Regions from separate parts of the Nocardia sp. NPDC060255 genome, predicted to be linked through region 1. Evidence: riboswitches for the same ligand, from Rfam matches in the RefSeq annotation. Region 1 holds a riboswitch; the other holds the start of a gene.

Region 1 (7,942 bases):
GACCGTATGTGAACTAGACGGCCCGATGCCGACCCGGAACAGGTCGAAGACGCTGATCGTCACGCCGGGTTCCGCAGCCCGAGGTACAGCGGGAATCGCTCGGCCAGCGCGTCCACCCGCGCGGTGAGCGCCGCGGCGTCCCCACCGCACAACGCCGTCGCGATGATGTCGGCGACCTCGGCGAACGCCGGGGTGTCGAAGCCGCGCGCGGCCAGCGCGGGCGTGCCGATCCGCAGTCCGGAACTGATCATCGGCGGCCGCGGGTCGAAAGGAATCGCGTTGCGGTTCACCGTGATTCCCAGGTTCTGCAGCAGGTCCTCGGCCTGCTTCCCGTCCAGTTCCGCATCGCGCAGATCGACCAGCACCAGGTGCACATCCGTGCCACCGCTGACCACACCGATACCGGCGCCCCGGCAGTCCTCGGCCACCAGCCGATCGGCGAGCACGCGCGCGCCGACCAGGGTCCGTTCCTGCCGCTCGCGAAACGCCGGTTCCGCCGCCATCTTGAAGGCCACCGCCTTGGCCGCGATCACATGCTCGAGCGGTCCGCCCTGCTGCCCGGGGAACACCGCCGAATCCAGCTTCTTCCCCAAATCCGCTGCGGCGAGGATGAATCCGCCACGCGGCCCACCCAGTGTCTTGTGCGTGGTCGAGGTGACGACATGCGCGTGCGGCACCGGCGACGGATGCAGCCCGGCCGCGACGAGCCCGGCGAAGTGCGCCATATCGACCATCAGATACGCGCCGACCTCATCGGCGATGCGCCGGAATTCGGCGAAGTCGAGGTGCCGAGGGTAGGCCGACCAGCCCGCGACGATGAGCTTCGGCCGATGCTCCTGCGCGAGCCGCGCCACCTCCGCCATGTCGACCAACTGGTCCTCGGCCCGAACATGGTATGCCGCAACGTCATACAGACGACCGGAGAAGTTGGCCTTCATGCCGTGGGTGAGGTGACCGCCGTGGTCCAGCGCCAGCCCGAGGATGCCGTCGCCGGGACGCAGCAGCGCGTGCATCACCGCCGCGTTCGCCTGCGCGCCCGAATGCGGCTGCACGTTGACGTATTCGGCGCCGAACAGCGCGCGCAGCCGCTCGATGGCCAGCGTCTCGATCTGATCTACATACTCACAGCCGCCGTAATACCGGCGTCCCGGATACCCTTCGGCGTACTTGTTGGTGAGCACCGTCCCCTGGGCCTGCATCACCGCGAGCGGCGCGTAGTTCTCCGAGGCGATCATTTCCAGTCCGCGCTGCTGGCGACCGGTCTCCTGATCGACCAGCGCGGCGATGACCGGGTCGAATTCACGCAGCGAGACGTCGAGTTCGGTGCGGAGGGCAGAGCCAGGATCAGCCATGGGGAGCCTTTCGTCGACGCATACGCGCGTGGGGTGTGGCTCCTCCCGCTCTGTCCTATGGCCTGAGAGATTCACGCGGATCGCGTTTGCCCCGTCGGCGAGTGCGTGGTGCACTACTTTTCAGAGTTGCCTTGAGCGCGGCGGTACTGGGCCTGAGAGATTCCCGGGAGGTGTTGCTCCTTCGGCTCTCCATCGCCTGGATGGAGATCTCCCGCTGCGTGTGCGGCGTATTCAGTTGTCGGATACCGCTAGGTGTTGCGTATAGCGCAACAACGGCGTGGCACGCGACTTAGTATTGTCGGCGGCCGCGCGCGTTGTCAATGACGAAACCGTACCCCAGTTCGTCAGCCGAAGTAGCCCAGCCGATGACTGATGTCCGCGGCGCTCGCGATCGCCAGCTCCGCCGTCGACGCGAAGAGATCCGGACCGAGCCGATAGGACGGCCCCGAAACGCTCAGTGCCGCAACGATCATCCCGTTGCTGTCGAAGACGGGCGCGGCGACGGCGTTCAGCCCGATCTCCAGTTCCTCACGCACACTTGCCCATCCGTTCTCCCTGACCGCCACCAACTGCGCCGCCAGATCAGCGACCTTTGTCAGGGTGTGCTCGGTGTACGCCTCCAACTTCGGCCCGACCTGCTTACGCAACACCGCCGGTTCCAGGCCGGACAACAGCACCTTGCCACTCGACGTGGCATGCGCCGGACAGCTCTGCCCGACCCAGGACCGCAGCGCGATCGACCCGGTCCCCGCCGCCTCCACGATATTGATGATCCGATTACCGTCCAGCACAGCGATATTCGTGGTCTCCCCCGTTTCGGCGGCCAGCGCGTTGCACGCGCCCTGACTCTGCCCGACGAGATCGACCTGCGCACTGGTGGATCCGGCCAGCCGGACGATGGAGAAGCCGAGCCGGTACTTGCCGCGGTCGGAGAGTTGCTCGACGTAACCGCGCGATTCCAGCACGGCGATCAGGCGGGAGACGGTAGATTTGTGCACACCGAGTTCGGCGGCGATCTCTGTGACGCCGGCCTGGCCCAGCTTGGCGATGATCTCCATCACGAGCAGTGCGCGGTCGACCGACTGCACCGCAGCGGTCCGGCCCGGGTCCTCACCATCCTGTTTCGCCATGACGCCGTCATTCTAAGCCGATGTCATCGCGATACCTCGAACGCGTCGCTGGACGGCGGCGATCTCCCGCAGCGCGTCGTTGAGCAGGCTCCGATTCAAGGGGGACAACTCCGACATCAGCACGATATCGCCCGGCCGGTGGCCCGCGGACAGCTGCTCGACCTGATGCACCATCCGCATGCGCTGCAGCATGACGAATACTTCGGTGAGCACCGCGGCATCGCGTTCGGCGATCACCCCGGCCGACGCCGCGGCGGCCAACCGCACCGGCGTCGTGGCGGCGGTCACCCCGGCGGCCAGCCCACCCCAGCGCGCGAGGTTGACGATCGGGACCAGCGCGTGACTCTTCAGATCGAACGTGCCGCCGCGCCGGGAGAGCACGTCCCGCAGTGACCGAGCCCGAACCCGCCCGGACAACGCGTCGAGCAACTGCAGGCGCAAAGCATTCGGATAGTCGGCCCGCATCCTGCTGAACACGGCGGGCACCGCATGCAGCGCTGGATCACCCCACACCACCCGCCCATCGATCAGCAGCGACGACATCACCAACCCGCGATCGATAAGCGGATCATCCAGCCAGCGTGCCGCCGCTTTCGTCCAATCCGACCGGGAACGAGCGAATTTCGGTCGCGAGGCGATCGCCCCGTTGCTGTCCGCGGGCAACCCGCACGCGTCGAGAATGGCATGCGTCCGCTCGGCGATCGCACGCAGTTGTGCACTGGCCGTGGACAATTCATCCGCCCACGACAGCGCGCTGTCCACGTCCGAGGACGGCATCGCCTCACGTCGGGCGATGCTGCCGAGCGTCAGCCACGCGAACCCGACGGCCGGTGCCTCAGCCGATTCGGCGAGCGCCAGCTCGAGCGCCTTACGGATCACCGAGTCGATCACGACGGAAAGAATGCCGCTCGTCGCGGACGCTTTCGTCCCGTTGCGGAACAATTCGACTGTGGTACCCGGGATGTCGCGAGCCGCTCGGGCCAGCTGGCTCGCATCCGTCGCCGCGCCGATCGCCCGACGCAGCACGAAGCTCTGCCGCGCCGACGCCGCGAGCAGCTCCGAGTCTTCGAGCACGCCGAGCACCTCGCCCCGCCGCGACACCACCGGCATATGCCGCAGACCGGCCTCCAGCATCTCCATCAGCACGGTCTCGGCGGACAGGTCGGCACTGACCCGCCGAGCCGGTGCACTCATCGCCCCGGCGATCGGCACCTCGACCGACAGCCCCGCCGCCACCACCTTGGCGCGCAGGTCCTGATCGGTGAAAATGCCGAAGTCGCCGTCGGGCAACCGAATCAGCACCGACGACACGCGATGCTCGGTCATCCGGATCACCGCATCCCGGACGCTGGTGTCGGGCGTCACGAAAACCGCTGCCGTCGTGAGGAGTTCACCCGCCGGACGAATGCCGAGCACCTGCGCCATCGGAGTCCGGTTGCCGGACACCGTCTTCCACGCCGAGGACGCCAGAAACGCCAGCCCGTCCGGTTGCGCGAACTGCGCGCGCACCAGCGCGCCGGGCAACCGGATCAGCACGCTGGTTTCGGCTGCCAGCGCGACGAATTCGGCGCTACCGCCGGTCAGCAGCGGCACGTAGCCGAAGATCCCACCGGCCTCGATGGTATCGATCGTGCGGCCGTCGTCGGCGCGGGGTGAACTGGCGGCGTCGGGACCGCTGCGGCGCAGGATGACCCGGCCCGTCCGCAACATCCAGATGTCGTCGGGCACCTGCGTCGAGTAGTCGCTGATCACCGCGCCCGCCGCGAACTCGTGCAGGGACGAGGCCGCGGCGAGGCGGTCGAGTTCGGCGGTCGACATCGATTGGAACGGCGCGTGCCCGCCGAGGAACGCCGCTAGTTCGCCCTCCGCAGGCATCTCCGGCTCACGTGGTCCGGAGGAGATCCGCGCACTTCTCTGCCATGGCCATGACAGTAATGTTCGGGTTCACCGCGGGCAATTTCGGCATCGCGGACGCGTCGACCACCCGCAGCCGCGACACCCCCTTCACCCGTAACTCGGGGTCGAGCACCGCCGTCGGATCGTCGACCGCGCCCATCCTGGCCGTGGCGGCCGGGTGGTAGACGGTGTTGTGGGTGGCGTGGATGTAGCTGATCAACTCGTCGTCGGTGGTGGCGTCCGGTCCCGGGGCGAGTTCGGCGGCGATCCATTCCCGCAGCGGCGCTTGCTCGGCGATCTTGCGGGCCAGCCGCACGCCGGCGAGCATCACCCGTTCGTCGTGGCCGTCCGGATCGGTGAAGTACCGGGGGTCGACCTTCGGCCGGTCCCGGAAGTCGCGGCTGCGCAACCGGATCGTGCCACGTGAGCGGCCCTGCGTGACGTTGGGTGTCAGGCAGAAACCGTTGTCGGTGGTCGGGTAACCACGACGCAGCGTGTTCATATCGAAAGGCACACTGCCGTAATGCATCATCACGTCCGGCACGCGCAGCGACTCGTCGGTCGTGGCGAACAGGCCGATCTCCCACCACTGCGTCGAGGTATCGACCATCGGCCGCGCGGCGTCCCAGAACACCAGGCCTTCCACGTGATCGTCCAGGTTGGCGCCGACGCCGGGCGAGTCGACCAGCACCGGGATGCCGATCTCGCGCAGGTGCTCCGCGGGCCCGATCCCGGACAGCATCAACAACTTCGGCGTATCGATGGCACCGGCGGTGACGATGACCTCGCGCCGTGCCGAGGCCGTGTCGTAACCGATGCCGTCCGGGCGTTGATACCGCACACCGGTCGCGCCGTGCGCGTCGTCGAAGAGGATCTCGCTGACCCAGCAGTCGGTGCGCACCTCGAGATTGGGGCGTTTATCCAGCACCGGGTGCAGATACGCATGCGATGTCGACATGCGCGTACCGTCCTCGGCGGCATTGATCTGGAACCAGCCCGCCCCATTGCGCACGGTGGCACCTCGATTGAACTGCACCGTCGGCAATCCGGCCGCCGCGGCCGCCGCGAGCACCGCAACGCCGCATGGATCGTCCGGCGGCACATCGCGCAGCCGGACCGGACCGCTGCGGCTGTGCTGATCGCCGGGCGCGTCGTTGTTCTCCAGCCGGGTGACATACGGCAACACATCGGCCGCACCCCACCCCTTCGCGCCCAGCGCCGCCCACTCGTCCAGATTCTCGGCGGGCGGCCAGAACGCGATACAGGAGTTGTGCGAGGAACATCCGCCGAGCACCTTCGCGCGCGCATGGCGCAGATAGCTGTTCCCGCGTTCCTGCGGTTCGACAGGGTAGTCCCAGTCGTAGCCGGAATCGAGCAGATGCATCCACTGGGTGAGTTCGAGGATGGCGCGATCGCCGACATCCGACGGGCCCGCCTCCAGCAGGCACACCAACACGTCCGGATCCTCGCTGAGCCGGGCGGCGAGCACGCACCCGGCCGTTCCGCCGCCCGCGATCACATAGTCGAACACCGTGTCAGACATTCCCGCGCACCTCCACTGCGTGTGAGGCCAAGGTGCCGATTCGCTTGCGGCCCTTGAGCCCGTACCAGGCGAGCCCGGCGCCGAGGATGGCGCCGATGTAGACGAAGGCACCCCAGGTGTTGTACCAGGGTGTGCCGTAAACGGATTCGCGCGGCCACGCCAGGTTGATCGCCATCCCGACGCCCCACACCACGGCGATGATGTTGACGACCATCCCCCAGCGACCCATCGTGAAATAGCCGCCCGCGGCGAGCTCTTTCGGCGGCCACTGCCCCTGGAGCCGCTTCTTCAGCATCGGCCCGGTCACCATCAGATAGGCCAGGTAGATCATGATGATCGCGATCGAGGTGAGCACCGTGAAGATCTTCGGCTGGCCGATGTTCACCACCAGGATCAGCGCGGCCAGCACGCCGATCAGGATGGCGGGCACCACCGGCGTCTGCGTCTTGGGATGCACCCGGGCGAGCTTCTCGCCGAACGGCAGCGCGTTGTCGCGAGCCATGGCGAAGGTCAGCCGGATGGCGGCGGTGTGCACGGCCAGCGAACACACCGTCACGGCAATTACGATGCAGCACAGGAAGATAGTGCCGAGCGGACCCCACATCACCTGCTCCACAATGTATTGCAGGCCACCGCTCGAGCTGCCGATCTGCGGATCGTCCAGATCGGGCGCCGCCATCACCGCGAAGGCCAGGATCGCGCCGCCGATGACGAAGGACGCCAGCACGGCCCGCAGGATGGCCTTGGGCGCGGTGCGCCGCGGCTCCACCGTCTCCTCACCGAGCGAGCTCGCGGTGTCGAAGCCGTACATCACGTAGCCGGAGGCCAGCGAGGCCACCAGGAACGCGCCGAGGTAGCCACCGGACTCCCCCGCGCCGTAACCGTGGGTGGAGAAGAACACCTGCGGGCCACGAGTCGCGTTGGCCGCCAAGATGATCGCGATCAGCACCGCCGCGATGAGCTCGATGAAGACGCCGGCACTGTTGATCATCGCCATCAATCGCACGCCGAGCGCGTTGATCGTGGTGGTGAACACGATCATGATCGTGCCGAGTACGACCGCGTTGGTGGCGTAGTCGTATTCGCCGGTGCCGTCCCCGATGATCTGGAAGCCGCTCCACAATCGGGGCAGGTTCAGCTGAAGCGCGAGCACGACGGCGGACAGGGTCACGATCGAGGCGGTCAGCATCAACCAGCCCGACGACCAGCCGACGATTCTGCTGCCGAGCGATTTGGACCAGTTGTATACCGACCCGGCGACCGGATAGCGTGCCGCGAGCTCCATGAAGCACAGTGCGACAGCCAGCTGTCCGACGAAAACGATCGGCCACGACCACAGATACGCGGGACCCGCGCTGCCGAAACCGAAATAGAACAGCTGGAATGTGCCGGTGAGGATCGAGATATAGCTGACCCCCGCCGCGAAGCTGGCGAATTTGCCGATACTTCGGTCGAGGGATTCCTTATAGCCGAAATCCTCCATTCCGCTGTCGTCGGACACACCGTGTTCTTGGACCACCATTGCTTACCGTGCCTTCCGCGGGCGGCCGTACGGGCTGTCCGGCCGAGATTTGTAACTAACGATCAGACGCCCTTGAACCACTCCGCCGGCTTAGGTGCCGTGTTGTGCCAAATGTGTTTGATTTCTTGATATTCGGCCAGGCCGGTCGGGCCGAGTTCGCGTCCGTTGCCGGACTTCTTGAACCCGCCCCATTCCGCACCGGCGGTGTAATAGCCGAAGTCGTTGAGCCATACCGTGCCGTGCCGCAGCGCGCGCACCACCCGCTCGCCGCGGGCCGGATCCGCGGTGCGCACGCCGGCCGCGAGACCGTATTCGGTGTCGTTGCCGAGCCGGATCGCCTCGGCCTCGGTCTCGAATCGCTCGACCGTCAGGATCGGGCCGAAGGTCTCCTCCTGCACGATGCGCATCGATCGGTCGCATCGATCGAAGATGGTTGGCAGGTAGTAACTTCCGTCCTGCAATGCGGGATCACTCGGCCGCGCACCGCCGGTCACCAGCT
Region 2 (7,942 bases), on a different contig from region 1:
GATAGCTGAACAGGACCTTTCCGGCAATCCGGCGTTTTCGCGGGATGACCGGGGGATCAGCCCTTAACCAGAGCTTGAGAGTTTAACCGCGCGTCGCGTTTGGCCTGACGATGGTGCTGCCCTGACAATCAGGGGGAGTAATCTCGATAGTTGGGCCACGTCCGTTTTGGCCAGGTCGTCAGCACAGCAGTGGTCGAAACGGAGCCGGGTCATCGATGAGGCTAGCCGTCGGCGAAGCAAGGGAGTGGTCAGTGGCAGAGGAATCGCAGGATGTAACGCAGCCAGGCCTGTTCCCGGACGACTCGGTTCCCGACGATCTGGTCGGCTACCGGGTTCCCAGTGCATGCCAGGTGGCCGGGATCACCTACCGGCAGCTCGACTACTGGGCGCGTACCGGATTGGTCGTGCCCTCCATTCGCAGCGCCGCCGGCTCGGGGAGCCAGCGCCTGTACTCGTTCAAGGACATCCTGGTCCTGAAGATCGTGAAGCGGCTGCTCGACGCGGGCATCTCGTTACAGAACATCCGCATCGCGGTCGACCATTTACGCAGCAGGGGAGTGCAGGATCTCGCCGGGATCACGCTGTTCTCCGACGGCACCTCGGTATACGAGTGCACCTCGGCCGAGGAGGTAGTCGATTTACTGCAGGGCGGGCAGGGCGTTTTCGGCATCGCGATCAGCGGTGCCATGCACGAACTCACCGGCGCCATCGCCAACTTCCCGGCGGAGCGCGCGTCCGCGGTGACCGAGCGGCCGGAGGACGAGCTGTCCTACCGGCGTAAGGCACGGATGAGTCGCAAGACCGGTTAAAAGTAGACAGACACGACACCCCGCCTCCCCGACATACCGAGGGTAGCGGGGTGTCGTGCTGTGTGGCACTTGATTTTCGGCGATGGGGGCGCGGTCTGGACCGGCCGGTTTGGAACGTATCAAAAACATCAGGTTAAGTAGATATGCGCATCTACATATGTTCCTGGTTGAGAACCCCGCGCACCGGCGTGACCAGCGCGACACCCGCAAGGACGGGACCAGTGACACGTTCCGGCGTGTCGTCGGCTTAAACTGGTGGCGCGCCAACGCCGTGCGGGAGAGTCCCGGGTTCGACAGAGTCCGGGCGCCGAAGGAGCAGCACCTCCCCGTCAATCTCTCAGGCATCAGGGACCGTGCGGGCTTGGGCGCCTCTGGAAAGCGGTGGCTTCGGGCCGCCCGCCCATGGGGAAAGGGGCTCGACCTTCATTGCGGTCGCGCGTCCGAATCTCTCAGGCAACACGACAGAGGGGGAGGGCTGGTACCCGTCGACCGCCGTCGACCCGCCCGACCCACATGGGAGCTGCCGTGACTCGCTCATTCGCCGACCGCCATATCGGACCCGATCGGGGCGAAATCGCCCGGATCCTGGACGTCGTCGGCGTCGACTCGCTGGACGAGCTCGCCACGAAAGCCCTGCCCGCCACCATCCTCGACGGGACCGGCCTGGCCGGATTGCCGCCTGCCGCAACCGAACACGAGGTGCTCGCCGAACTCGCCGGCCTCGCGCATTCGAACACGGTGGCCACGTCGATGATCGGGCTCGGCTACTACGACACGCTGACCCCGCCGGTGCTGGTGCGGAACCTGCTGGAGAACCCGGCCTGGTACACCGCGTACACGCCGTACCAGCCGGAGATCAGTCAGGGCAGGCTCGAGGCGCTGCTCAACTTCCAGACCATGGTGTCGGAGCTGACCGGCATGGACGTGGCCAACGCGTCCATGCTCGACGAGGCCACCGCGGCCGCCGAGGCGATGACGCTGCTGCAGCGGGCCAGCCGGTCCAAGTCGGCGCGGCTTGTCATCGACACCGACCTGTTCCCGCAGACGAAGACCGTGCTGACCACCCGGGCGCAGCCGCTCGGGATCGAGCTGGTGCCTGCGGATCTGGCGTCCGGCGAGTTGCCGGAAGGTGAATTCTTCGGTGTGCTGGTGCAGGCTCCCGGCGCTTCCGGGCGGGTAGTGGACTGGACGTCGGTCATCAGCGCGGCGCACGAGCGTGGTGCGTTGGTCGCTGTGGGTGCGGATCTGCTGGCGATGACGCTGCTCGCCTCGCCGGGCGACCAGGGCGCGGACGTGTGCTTCGGCACCACCCAGCGTTTCGGTGTCCCGCTCGGCTTCGGCGGCCCGCACGCCGGGTATCTGGCAGTGCGCACGGCGTATGCCAGGCAGCTGCCGGGCCGACTGGTCGGTGTCTCGGTGGACGCGGACGGCGATGTCGCCTACCGGCTGGCGCTGCAGACGCGTGAGCAGCACATCCGCCGCGAGAAGGCGACCTCCAACATCTGTACCGCGCAGGTGCTGCTGGCCATCGTCGCGGCGATGTACGCGAGTTACCACGGTGCCGACGGCCTGCGCGAGATCGCGCGTCGGGTGCACCGGCATGCGGCCACCATCGCCGCCGGGCTCGACGGTGCGGTCGTGCACGACACGTTCTTCGACACCGTGCTCGCGCATGTGCCCGGTGGTGCGGAAGCCGTTGTCGCGAAGGCGAAGTCGCGTGGGATCAACCTGCGTCTGGTCGACGGCGATCATGTCGGCATCGCCTGCGACGAGGCGACGACCGAGTCGCATGTCGCGGCCGTGCTCGAATCCTTCGGCACCGCATTGTCTTCCGAGCAGCCCGCACCGGCGCCCGCGGTCGCGATCGAGAACCGCACCTCCGAGTTCCTCGACCATCCGGCATTCACCAAGTACCACACCGAGACCGCCATGCTGCGCTACCTGCGGTCGCTGTCCGACAAGGACATTGCGTTGGACCGCAGCATGATTCCGCTCGGCTCGTGCACCATGAAGCTCAACGCGACCGCCGAGATGGAGGCCATCACCTGGCCCGGCTTCGCCCGCGTGCACCCGTACGCGCCGGTCGAGGACGCGCCGGGCCTGCTGCAGGTGATCCACGACCTGGAGCGGTGGCTGTCCGACATCACCGGCTACGACTCGGTGAGCCTGCAGCCGAACGCGGGTAGCCAGGGCGAGTACGCGGGCCTGCTGGCGATCCGCCGGTACCACCTGGATCGCGGTGACACGCACCGGGATACCTGCCTGATCCCGTCCAGCGCGCACGGCACCAACGCGGCCTCGGCGGCCATGGCCGGGCTGCGCGTCGAGGTGGTCAAGTGCCGCGACAACGGCGACGTCGACCTGGACGACCTGCGGGCCAAGATCGCCGACCACGCCGACCGGCTGGCCTGCATCATGATCACCTACCCGTCCACGCACGGTGTCTACGAGCACGAGGTCGCCGAGTTGTGCGCGCTGGTGCACGACGCCGGTGGCCAGGTGTACGTCGACGGCGCGAACCTGAATGCCCTTGTCGGGCTTGCCCGTCCGGGCCGGTTCGGCGGCGACGTCAGCCACCTGAACCTGCACAAGACCTTCTGCATCCCGCACGGCGGCGGTGGTCCGGGTGTCGGACCGGTGGCGGTGCGCTCGCACCTGGCGCCGTACCTGCCGGGCGATCCGCTGGTGACCGACTCGCACGCGGTGTCGGCCGCCAACTACGGCTCGGCCTCGATCCTGCCGATCACCTGGGCCTACATCCGGATGATGGGCGCGGACGGCCTGCGCGACGCCACGCTGACCGCGATCGCCTCGGCCAACTACATCGCGCGCCGGCTCGACGAGTACTTCCCGGTGCTCTACACCGGCGAGCACGGCATGGTCGCGCACGAGTGCATCCTGGACCTGCGGGAGATCACCAAGCAGACCGGCGTCACCGTCGACGATGTCGCGAAGCGGCTGGCGGACTACGGGTTCCACGCGCCGACGATGAGCTTCCCGGTCGCGGGCACGCTGATGGTGGAGCCGACCGAGAGCGAAAACCTGGCCGAGCTCGACGATTTCATCGAGGCGATGATCGCGATCCGCAAGGAGATCGATCAGGTCGCGGCCGGCGTCTGGCCGGTCACCGACAACCCATTGCGCGGCGCACCGCACACCGCGGCCTGCCTGGTCGGCGAGTGGGAGCACCCGTACAGCCGCGAAACCGCCGTCTACCCAAGGGGTCTCGGCCACGCGCGGGCGAAGGTATGGCCGCCGGTCCGCCGTATCGATGGCGCGTACGGCGACCGCAACCTGGTCTGCTCGTGCCCGCCGCTCGAGGCCTACGCCGACTGATCAACCCGACCGAAGGCGCCCGTCAGCCGTACACACCGGCTGACGGCCCCCTTCGGTCCCCCGCGACCTGGCATCGACCGAGGGCGCCCTTCATCCGCTGAGACCGGCTGAGGGGCGCCCTCGGTCGATTGTTCACCCGCGACCCTGCATTGACCGAGGGCGCCCTTCACGCGCTGAGACGGGGTGAAGGGCGCCTTCGGTCGGTTGGTGGGTGGGGGGACGCGCGCCTTTTGATTTCGCGCACCGGGAATCGCATGCGAGAGCTGGTGCGGGGGATCAGAAGGCGTGCGGCGGCTATGGGGTGGTGAGGGAGTGGACGACTGCGGAGCCGAAGGCGATGTCGTCGGAGGTGGACAGGCGGGTGTAGGCGCCGCCGGTCTGCTCGGAGATGCTCTTCAGGGTCTGTGTGCCCTGGCCGCCGATGACGATGATGTCGACGCGGACGGGGTGGTCCTTGTCGAGCGCGGCGGCCATGTCGCTGGCGAGTTTGGCGCCGGTGACGGTCGAATCGTCCTCGGGGCCATCGGTGATGAGCAGCACCGAGTTCGTGCGGCCCGCGGTGTATCCCTTGATGGCGCTCTTGTATGCGGCGATGAGTGTCGGATACGCCTGATCGGAGCGCAGCTCGCTGGCTTCGACGGCGTCCAGCGCGTTACTGACCTTGGTGCGTTGATCGTTGGACAGGGGCGCGGTGGCGGCTTGGACCTTGTAAGGCGTTGTGCCGTCGAGGTTCTTGCCGTAGGTCCAGAGACCGAGGCCGAAGTCGGGCGGCATGACGGTGAGCGTGGAGTTCAGTGCGCCGAGGACATTCGCGAGCCGGGTCATCGAGCCGTCGGTGGTCGACATGGAGGACGAGACGTCAACCAGCACAGTGGATTGCACTCCGAGCACCGGATTGGCCATGGTGGCACGGACCTTGTCGAGTGCGGCCCGCGGCGGTGCGGGCGTGGCCGCGGGTGCGGTGGTGAAGCCCGCAGCGGTGAAGGCCTGTGCTTGTTCGGGGGCACGCAGGTAATCGGCGAATAGGCCGCCGACCAGATTCTGGGTCTTGTCGACCCACGGTCCGGACATCAGCGCGGCCGGATGATCGGCGATCGGCGCGGCACCGGCGGGGCGGAAGACGGTAAGTCCCGCTTGGCCTTTCACCTGTTGTTCGGTGGTGGCGACCGCGTGCACGGTGGCGGACTGTGGTGCGCCCGCGATGATGCCGAAGGCGGCGGCGGTGTCGGCGGCGTCCGGCGCGTTGGCGGCGAGCCCAGAGATCGCGGAAACGGCCTGCCCGGACTGGGCGGCCTGCTCGCTGAGCGGTTCGGCGCCGGAGACCGCGGAGCCCACCGCTACGGCGGCGGCCAGCGAGGAATCGCCGGGTGGCAACGCCATTCGAAGACCGCCCCAGCCGGACAGGCCGACAACGTTGAGCGAACCTTGTTGCAGGCGTGGCAGATCCGACCACGTTGTCTTGGCTTGCTCTAGCGCGCCACGCAATTCGTCCGGCACGGCGAGCACGATCGGGCTCACCGCGATCGGCGCGGGTGTGCCTTCGATCATGCCGGGCACGCGCATGGACTCGATAGAGCGGGTCGAATCGGGAATCCACAGCACCGGCTGCGGGCCGAGACTCGGATCCCATGGCTTGCCGTTGGTGAATGCCGCGACGATCGACGCGGACGGCTGCGCGGTCACCACCACCTGCGCGCAATGATCACGCACTTTCGGCTTGGTCGCGTTGTATCGGTCCGCCGCGGTCCTGACCTGCGCGGCAATGTCCGGATCGGCGGTCACATAGAGCGTCGCGGGCCCGGAGACGCATTCCGCCGCCGCGGCGCTGTCCTCATCGGCGGCTCTGTCGCGTAGTTGAAACCACGCGAAGACCCCAGCGACGAGCAGCACGATGGCCACCACTGCGATAACCGGACCTTTGCTGACGCCCCGGGATTTGATTCCGCTGCGATGAGTGCCCACGGTGCACAGTGTATGTTCACCTGCGGTTTGCGGGCTCGGTGAGTCCGGCCTACGGCGGCGAGCCGTAGCAAAAGTGTCCGCCGCCGTGTCCCCGGTCGGACACGGCGGCGGTAGTCACGGGCGGATCAGCTGCCCGCGGTCGAACTCGTGGCCGCCCCACACCCCGGACTGGCCGGTGCGCTCGGCGAACTCGGCACAGGCCGCCCGGATCGGGCAGCCCGCGCAGACACCGCGGGCGTAGTCGAAGTCCTGTGACGGGTACGGGAACCAGGCCTCGTGATGCGGGTCACCGCGGCAGGCGGCCCGATGCCACTCTCGGGAGTCCGAGAGTGGCAGCATCTCGGCCAGGGTCAGCTCCACGACCGCGGTGGTCTCAGTGCGAACGGTCATCGCGATCCTCTCCTTTCTCGGATGTTCAGGTGGTGGCTAGCTGCTTCCAGATCCGCCGCTGTTGCTTGGCCTGGTGGTTGGGCGCCTTGGGTTGCCAGAGCAGCCGCATGCCCGCTTCCTCGGGGGTGCGGTCGGCCTTGGTCGTATTGCACGGGCCGCAGCAGGCGACGAGGTTGCTCCAGGTGTTCGGACCGCCCCGGCTGCGCGGCCGGATGTGGTCGACGGTGCGGGCCCAAGCGGCGCAGTAACCGCACCGGTGGCTGTCCCGGCGCAGCACGCCGGCCAGGGTGGCGCGGCTCTCGTCGTGCACTCGCGCGGTGTGCTCGAGGTAGACGTAGCGGAGCAGCCGGATGGTTTCCGGTAGCAGTAGCTCGGAGTGCTGGGACCGGATCGGGAAGTACGGGGTGCGGTCGGCGATCGACTCCGCGGCACCGGACATGAGCAGCACGACGGCCCGGTCGGCGCTGATCTCGGTGAGGGCCTCGTAGGAGGCGTTGAGCACCAGCACTCCGGTGTGTATCCAGTTGTCGGCGGTTAGTGCCGCGGGGTTGGCGGCATGGCGGAATGTCATGGGAATCACCATGTTTCGGGAGGAGTCGAGCGAGGAGGTTGGGCGGTCAGCGACCGGCCGGGAGGTGGCCGTCTTCGCGTCCGCTGCACAGCTGGGGATCGAATACGGGTTTCCTGGTTGACAACCGTTGTGCCGCATCGATGTTCGCCCGAATCGGGTCCTTCGGAATCATCGCCACCTCCTCCTCTCCTCGTGCTCGTGGATCACCTCTACCTGGTGATCATCGTCGAATCCCATGGTGACATAACGGGCCTACCGCTGTCGGGTCATTTATTTCCGGTCAGCTGGGCGGCGCCGAAGGAGACGTGGAACCGCTGGCACCAGACGGTGACGCTGGTGAGTGCGGTCAGGTCGGTGTCGGCGGGGATGGGGTAGTTCTGGCTGCCCTTGTTGCCTTTGAGGCTGCCGAGGTCGGTGTGCGTGGCGTCGTCGAAGACGAACCAGCCTGCTTTTCCCTCGATGACCTCGGCGTTGGTCAGCCATACGTGCAGGTCGGGGCCGTCGGAGGTGTCGAGGTCTTCGAGACGGAGGACTCGGCTGCCGTCGGGGAGTTGCAGGATGCGCACGGTTCCCGAGGTGTCGTGCTCGTGGGAGATGAAGGTGCCGCTGGCGAGGGTGCGCGGATCCGCAGGCGCACCGGGGGCGGTGGGTGCGGCCTCGATGACGGTGGTGTTGGTGAACAGGCGCCACGGCTGGGCCAGCATCAAGCCGACCCCGAGCCCGATGACCAGCAGAACGGTCAACGCCCAGGTAATGGGGGACCGGACGATCTTGCGTGCTGAAACCATGGTTCTCCTCGGGGCCGATATGCGACGAGTGCTTCTTCGATTGAACACGGTCGAGGGCGTGTTTCCGGGTGTCGAACTGTGACCGA

The links. A riboswitch is a leader RNA that binds a small molecule or an ion and turns the genes downstream of it on or off. The one in region 1 is predicted to bind glycine.
Region 2: another riboswitch for glycine. It lies ahead of gcvP (aminomethyl-transferring glycine dehydrogenase); the one in region 1 lies ahead of glyA (serine hydroxymethyltransferase).

The regions. Positions count from the first base shown of each region.
Region 1 is NZ_JBHXAU010000004.1:276,311-284,252, reverse strand. It holds gene ACFWF1_RS11430 (L-serine ammonia-lyase) at 1-63, opposite strand, end outside; gene glyA (serine hydroxymethyltransferase) at 60-1,352, opposite strand; glycine riboswitch at 1,393-1,486, opposite strand; gene ACFWF1_RS11420 (IclR family transcriptional regulator) at 1,697-2,482, opposite strand; gene ACFWF1_RS11415 (putative nucleotidyltransferase substrate binding domain-containing protein) at 2,495-4,357, opposite strand; gene ACFWF1_RS11410 (GMC family oxidoreductase) at 4,365-5,921, opposite strand; gene ACFWF1_RS11405 (APC family permease) at 5,914-7,443, opposite strand; gene ACFWF1_RS11400 (aldehyde dehydrogenase family protein) at 7,506-7,942, opposite strand, start outside.
Region 2 is NZ_JBHXAU010000029.1:93,985-101,926, forward strand. It holds gene ACFWF1_RS36990 (bifunctional nuclease family protein) at 1-9, shown strand, start outside; gene ACFWF1_RS36995 (MerR family transcriptional regulator) at 216-809, shown strand; glycine riboswitch at 1,074-1,173, shown strand; gene gcvP (aminomethyl-transferring glycine dehydrogenase) at 1,323-4,145, shown strand; gene ACFWF1_RS37005 (VWA domain-containing protein) at 4,440-6,107, opposite strand; gene ACFWF1_RS37010 (WhiB family transcriptional regulator) at 6,222-6,497, opposite strand; gene ACFWF1_RS37015 (HNH endonuclease) at 6,523-7,068, opposite strand; gene ACFWF1_RS37020 (DM13 domain-containing protein) at 7,335-7,856, opposite strand.